Regions from separate parts of the Streptomyces sp. CLCI03 genome, predicted to be linked through region 2. Evidence: riboswitches for the same ligand, from Rfam matches in the RefSeq annotation. Region 2 holds a riboswitch; each other region holds the start of a gene.
The links. Region 2 has a riboswitch for cobalamin ahead of ACWG52_RS28355 (cobalamin biosynthesis protein). Riboswitches for the same ligand answer to the same signal wherever they lie in the genome.

Region 1 (2,164 bases), 3.2 Mb from region 2:
ACGGCGCGGGCCTACCTCGCCGACGGGCATCTGGACTTCAACGAGGACGACCACTACCTGAACGTGCTGCGCGACGTGGCCGGTCGGGCCGCCGAGGGCGAGGTGCTCGTCGCCGTGCGCGACGAACGGCTTCTGGGCGGTGTGACCTTCGCCGCTCCGGGCAGCCCGCTCGCCGACATCGCGGCCCCGGACGAGGCCGAGTTCCGGATGCTCGCGGTGGCCCACGAGGCGCGCGGCCAAGGTGCCGGAGAGGCTCTGGTGCGGGCCTGCGTCGAGCGGGCGAGGGCGCTGGAGGGGGTGACCGGCCTGGTTCTGTCCACCCAACGCGGCATGGCCGGGGCCCATCGGATCTACGCGCGACTGGGCTTCGTACGCACTCCGGAGCGGGACTGGGCGCCGATCGAAGGCCTGACACTCCTCACTTACCGGCTCAAGCTGTAGCCACGCCGACACTACATGTGGGGGTTACCGCAGAGGGCCGCCCCCACATGTATGCTCATGCCTGCTGTCGCCGCAGGGGAATCCGGTGCGAATCCGGAACTGTCCCGCAACGGTATGAAGTGTCCGGCTACCGGACACCAAGTCCGATGACCTGCCGACAGCGCGCCCGGCTCGACCGAACCGGGTGCCGATTCGTCCGGGCCTCGCGGTTGGGCCGGTGGACGCCATGCGGGGTACGCGTTCTCGTCGCGCCCGCATGCGCCCGCTCGCGCCCCGCCCCGCCGATGACCGGGCCGAGCGAGGGAGAGCTCCCGCCGTGACCATCGCGCCTTCCGCACCGCGCGCCGAGTCCACTTCTGGCGACAACACCGAGGGCCCGGGGGCCACGCTGCTGCGTACCCTCACCGAACTGACGGCGGACCTCCCCGACACCGACCCCGGCCGGGTCGCGGCCTCCGCGCTGCGCGGCCGCAGCTCCGCCGCCGACGACGCCGAACTGCGCGGGCTGGCCACCGAAGCCGCCGCCGGTCTGATCTCCGAGGACCCGGCCTACTCCCGGCTCGCCGCCCGCCTGCTGACGCTGGCCGTGCGCGACGAGGCCGCGAGCCAGGGCTCCACCTCCTTCTCGGCCTCCGTCGAGGTCGGCCACCGCGAGGGCCTCATCGCGGACCGCACCGCCGAGTTCGTCCGTACGCACGCGAGCCGGCTCGACTCGCTCGTCGAGCTGACCCTCGCCGAGGGCGCCGACGACCGCTTCGGCTTCTTCGGCCTGCGCACCCTGCACAGCCGCTACCTGCTGCGCCACCCGATCACCCGTCAGGTCATCGAGACCCCGCAGTACTTCATGCTGCGCGTGGCGTGCGGTCTGGCCGCCGACGAGAGCGTCCAGGCCGTCGAGGAAGTGGCCTCGCTGTACCGGCTGATGAGCCGTCTGGACTACCTGCCGTCCTCCCCCACGCTCTTCAACTCCGGCACCCGGCACCCGCAGATGTCCTCCTGCTACCTGCTGGACTCCCCGCTGGACGAGCTCGACTCGATCTACGACCGCTACCACCAGGTCGCGCGCCTGTCGAAGCACGCGGGCGGCATCGGCCTGTCGTACTCCCGCATCCGCGCCCGCGGTTCGCTGATCCGCGGTACCAACGGCCACTCCAACGGCATCGTGCCGTTCCTGAAGACCCTCGACGCGTCCGTCGCCGCCGTGAACCAGGGTGGCCGCCGCAAGGGCGCCGCCGCCGTCTACCTGGAGACCTGGCACGCGGACATCGAGGAGTTCCTGGAGCTCCGTGACAACACCGGTGAGGACCAGCGCCGCACCCACAACCTGAATCTCGCCCACTGGGTGCCGGACGAGTTCATGCGCCGCGTGAACGCCGACGCCGACTGGTCGCTGTTCTCCCCGGCCGACGTGCCCGAGCTGGTCGACCTGTGGGGCGACGACTTCGACGCCGCCTACCGCAAGGCGGAGGCCGACGGCCTGGCCCGCAAGACCATGCCCGCCCGCGACCTGTACGGCCGGATGATGCGCACCCTCGCGCAGACCGGTCAGGGCTGGATGACCTTCAAGGACGCCTCCAACCGCACGGCGAACCAGACCGCCGAGCCGGGCACCGTCGTCCACTCCTCGAACCTGTGCACCGAGATCATCGAGGTCACCAACGACGGCGAGACGGCCGTCTGCAACCTCGGCTCGGTCAACCTGGGCGCGTTCGTCATCGACACG
Region 2 (2,164 bases):
TGGCCCTCATCGCCGGCGGCGCGATCGCGCCCGACGCGAACCCGCCGGTCTGGGTCATCGTCTCCGCCGGTCTGGCCATCGCGATGGGCACCTACCTGGGTGGCTGGCGCATCATCCGCACCATGGGCACCGGCCTGACCGACCTGCAGCCGCAGCAGGGCTTCGCCGCCCAGACCTCGGCCGCGTCCGTCATCCTCGCCTCCTCGAACCTCGGCTTCTCGCTCTCCACCACCCACGCGTGCTCCGGCGCCGTCATGGGTTCGGGCCTGGGCCGCAAGGGCGGTGTGGTCCGCTGGTCCACCGCGACCCGCATGTTCATCGCCTGGGGCCTGACCCTGCCGGCCGCCGCGCTGGTCTCGGCCGGTGCCGAGCTGGTCATGCGTTCCGGTGACATCGGCGTCGCCGCCGTCGCCGTCTTCCTGGTCGCCTCCTGCCTCGCCATCTGGGTCATCTCCCGCCGCCAGGTCGTCGACCACCACAACGTCAACGACGTCGAGCGGGCGGACGTCGAGGCGCCGGGTGTCGTCACCACGGCCATCGCGGCCGTCACCGTCCCGCCGACCGTCGCCGCCGCCGGTACCACCGCCGCGGTCACGGACGAGGACCTCAAGGCCACCATCCCGGCCGAGACGACCGCCCCGACGACCGCACCGGCTCCGGCCGCCGCGGTCTGACCGAGACATACAGAGGAAACGGCAGTATGAAGATCGACTGGGAAGCACTCGGCTCCGTCTTCGGGGTCAGCCTCTCCGCCACCGTCGCCCTCGTGGCCCTGTTCACCCTGGGCCTGGTGGGCCTGTCCAAGCACGAGACGGCCACCGAGCAGGGCGGCACCGCCACCCTCGCCCGCACCGGCGCGTACCTCTGCTTCGGGCTCGTCGCGGCGGCCGTGACGTACGGGATCTACCTGATCGTCTCCTGATCCGCCGCCGTAGGGCGGGTCGGGTGTGAAGGCTCCCTCCGGGTTTGTCCCGGGGGGAGCTTTCGCGTTCCCTCCTTCGCCCTCCGTCCCCGCCGCACCGCAGGTCAACGGCGAGTTGACGGGCGTTCGAGGCGCGTGGTGGACTGCCGGAGCCAATACGGCGGCATGGAGAGGAAGTCCGGTGCGAATCCGGCGCGGTCCCGCCACTGTCACCGGAATCGCACGCCGCGCGTGCGTCCCGGGAGCCAGGAACTCTCGCCGCCGGACACGTCGAACCAGGGCGCGGACCCTGAGTGAGGACATACCTGCCACCATGCGTGCCGATCGCGTCTTCGCGTACGGCGCCACGGCGGGCCTGATCGGCGACCGGATCCTCGGAGATCCGCGCCGAGGGCACCCCGTGGCCGCCTTCGGACGGGCCGCCGCCGCCGTCGAACGCTCCCTGTGGAGCGACGACCGCGCCCGGGGCCTCCTGCACACCCTGGTGTGCGCCGGGGGCGCGGCCGCCGTCGGAGCGCTGGGCGCCCGCGCCGTGCGCTCCCGGCCCGCGGCCGCCCGTATCGCCCTGACCGCCGCCGCCACCTGGGCCGTCGTGGGCGGCACCTCCCTGGGCCGGGAGGCCCGCGCCATCGCGGGCGCGCTCGCCGCCGGGGACATCGAGGTGGCCCGGGAACGGCTGCCCCACCTGTGCGGACGCGACCCCCAGGCCCTGGACGGACAGCAGATGGCCCGCGCCGTCGTGGAGTCCGTCGCCGAGAACACCTCCGACGCGGTGGTGGGGGCCCTCGTATGGGGCGCCGTAGCCGGAGTCCCCGGACTGCTGGCCTTCCGCGCCGTGAACACCCTGGACGCGATGGTCGGCCACAGGTCCCCCCGCTACCTGCGCTACGGCTGGGCCTCCGCCCGGCTCGACGACCTGGCCGGCTGGCCGGGGGCCCGGCTGACGGCGGTCGCCGCCGTACTGGCCGGCCCCGACCGGCGGGGCGCCGTACGGGCCTGGCGCGCGGACGCCGCCGCACACCCGAGCCCGAACGCCGGCCCCGTGGAGGCCTCCTTCGCCGGGGCGCTGGGCGTCAGACTGGGCGGAACCCTGGCGTACGGCGGCCGGGTCGAGCACCGGGCCGTACTGAACGGCGAGGCGGGGCGACCGGTGGAGGTCGCGGACATCGAGCGGGCGGTACGGCTGTCGCGCCAGGTGACCTGGCTGGCCCTGGGCGCCTGCGTGGCCACCCGGATGCTGGT
Region 3 (2,164 bases), 720 kb from region 2:
GCACTGACCCAGTTCTGGGCGGTCTTCTCGGGGATGCCCTCGCCCTGCTTGTCGGACACGAGCGACGCCAGCCCGTCGACGTCGCCGTCGGCGATCCGCCACACCACTTCCTGGGTGATCCCCAGCGATCCCGTGGAGGGATATCCGACGACGGCGAGCGGCTGATGCCGGCTGTAGTCCCCGACGTAGTCGTTGCCGTCGGCGTCGTTCGCCGTCGAGCAGGCGGTCAGCACGCCGAGTGCCAGGGCGCAGCCGAGCGCGGCGCGCGGGACCGGTCCAGCCATACTTCCTCGGTCTTCCGGTGGTCATCGAGGGATCTCGATGGAGTGAGCTGCAAGGTACTGCGCTGACCGGGCAGTTAGATCCGGTAAACGGACAAGAGGGACACAACTCGCGCCTCAGTGACGCAATTCACTCAATGGCCGAATTTCGACCCCCATGAGTCTCGCCCGACCATCCGAATACCGGACAACTCCGCGCGCCATCGGGGAACGCCGTCTACTCTGGCCGAGCAGCTGGTTCGCCCCGTCCGCCAGGCGGGATGCGTCGTAAGAGGGAACCCGGTGGGAATCCGGGACTGCCCCGCAGCGGTGAGCGGGAACGACCGCCGTCATACGCACTGGACCCGACCGGGTCTGGGAAGCGACGGCCAGTAGGAGTCTCGTACGGCATCCGTACGACGGGACGCGCCCGCGAGTCCGAAGACCTGCCCGTTGCCCGTGCGCGACCGATCGCGCACGGAGATCCCGGTGACCTCGTGGGCGGGTCGGCGACACATCAGGCGGACGACCGCGGACGCGTGCACCTGCACGTACCCGGTCGGGATCCGCCCGGTTCGTCATCCCTTCGCGCCCTCGGCCCCTCATCGGGTCCACAGGAGAACGCTCGCGAAGGAGAGTTCCGTGACCAGCACGACCCCCGCCGCCGGACGGCCCACCGTGGCCACCGTGTACGGCTACCCCCGCCAGGGCCAGAACCGCGAACTGAAGAAGTCCGTCGAGGCCTACTGGAAGGGCCGCACCACCGCCGACGCCCTCCGGGACACCGCCCGCGAACTGCGCCGGACCAACTGGCGGCAACTGGCCGACGCCGGCATCACCGAGGTGCCGACCGGCGACTTCTCGTACTACGACCACGTACTGGACACCAGCGTGATGGTCGGCGCCGTCCCCGAGCGGCACCGCGCCGCCGCCCTGGCCGACCCGCTCGACGGGTACTTCGCGATGGCGCGCGGAACCCAGGACGTGGCGCCGCTGGAGATGACCAAGTGGTTCGACACCAACTACCACTACCTGGTGCCGGAACTCGGCCCGGACACGATCTTCACCGCCGACTCGACCAAACAGGTCACCGAGCTGACGGAAGCGCTCCGGCTGGGCCACACCGCCCGCCCGGTCCTGGTCGGCCCCGTCACCTACCTGCTGCTGGCCAAGCCCGCACCGGGCGTGGCCGCGGACTTCGATCCGCTGGCCCTGCTCGACCGGCTGCTGCCCGTCTACGCCCAGGTCCTGGCCGACCTGCGCGCCGCCGGAGCCGAGTGGGTGCAGCTGGACGAGCCCGCCCTCGTGCAGGACCGCACCCCGGCCGAACTGAACTCCACCGCCCGCGCGTACCGGGAGCTCGGCGGCTCGACCGACCGGCCCCAGCTGCTCGTCGCCTCCTACTTCGACCGGCTCGGCGAGGCGCTGCCCGTACTGGCCAAGGCCCCCGTCGAGGGGCTCGCCCTGGACTTCACCGAGGCCGCGGCCGGAAACCTCGACGACCTCGCCGCCGTCGGGGGACTGCCCGGCAAGCGCCTCGTCGCCGGCGTCGTGGGCGGCCGCAACATCTGGATCAACGACTTCGAGAAGTCCCTCGGCACCCTCGGTACCCTCCTGGGGCTCGCCGACCGGGTGGACGTGGCCGCCTCCTGCTCGCTGCTCCACGTGCCGCTGGACGCCACCGCCGAACGCGACATCGACCCGCAGGTCCGGCGCTGGCTCGCCTTCGCCCGCCAGAAGACCGCGGAGGTCGCCACCCTCGCCCGGGGCCTGGCCCGCGGCACGGGCGCGATCGCCGCCGAACTCGCCGCCAACCGGGCCGACCTGGCCTCCCGCGCCGGCTCCGCCCTCACCCACGATCCCGCAGTCCGGGCCCGCACCGCCGCCGTCACCGACGCGGACGG

Region 1: another riboswitch for cobalamin. It lies ahead of ACWG52_RS13065 (ribonucleoside-diphosphate reductase subunit alpha); the one in region 2 lies ahead of ACWG52_RS28355 (cobalamin biosynthesis protein).
Region 3: another riboswitch for cobalamin. It lies ahead of metE (5-methyltetrahydropteroyltriglutamate--homocysteine S-methyltransferase); the one in region 2 lies ahead of ACWG52_RS28355 (cobalamin biosynthesis protein).

What each region holds. Positions count from the first base shown of each region.
Region 1 covers NZ_CM132132.1:2,908,848-2,911,011, forward strand. Annotated here, with positions in the region: gene ACWG52_RS13060 (GNAT family N-acetyltransferase) at 1-441, shown strand, start outside; cobalamin riboswitch at 493-614, shown strand; gene ACWG52_RS13065 (ribonucleoside-diphosphate reductase subunit alpha) at 758-2,164, shown strand, end outside.
Region 2 covers NZ_CM132132.1:6,148,928-6,151,091, reverse strand. Annotated here, with positions in the region: gene ACWG52_RS28365 (inorganic phosphate transporter) at 1-674, shown strand, start outside; gene ACWG52_RS28360 (hypothetical protein) at 701-922, shown strand; cobalamin riboswitch at 1,045-1,196, shown strand; gene ACWG52_RS28355 (cobalamin biosynthesis protein) at 1,236-2,164, shown strand, end outside.
Region 3 covers NZ_CM132132.1:6,869,481-6,871,644, forward strand. Annotated here, with positions in the region: gene ACWG52_RS31795 (hypothetical protein) at 1-284, opposite strand, end outside; cobalamin riboswitch at 500-728, shown strand; gene metE (5-methyltetrahydropteroyltriglutamate--homocysteine S-methyltransferase) at 903-2,164, shown strand, end outside.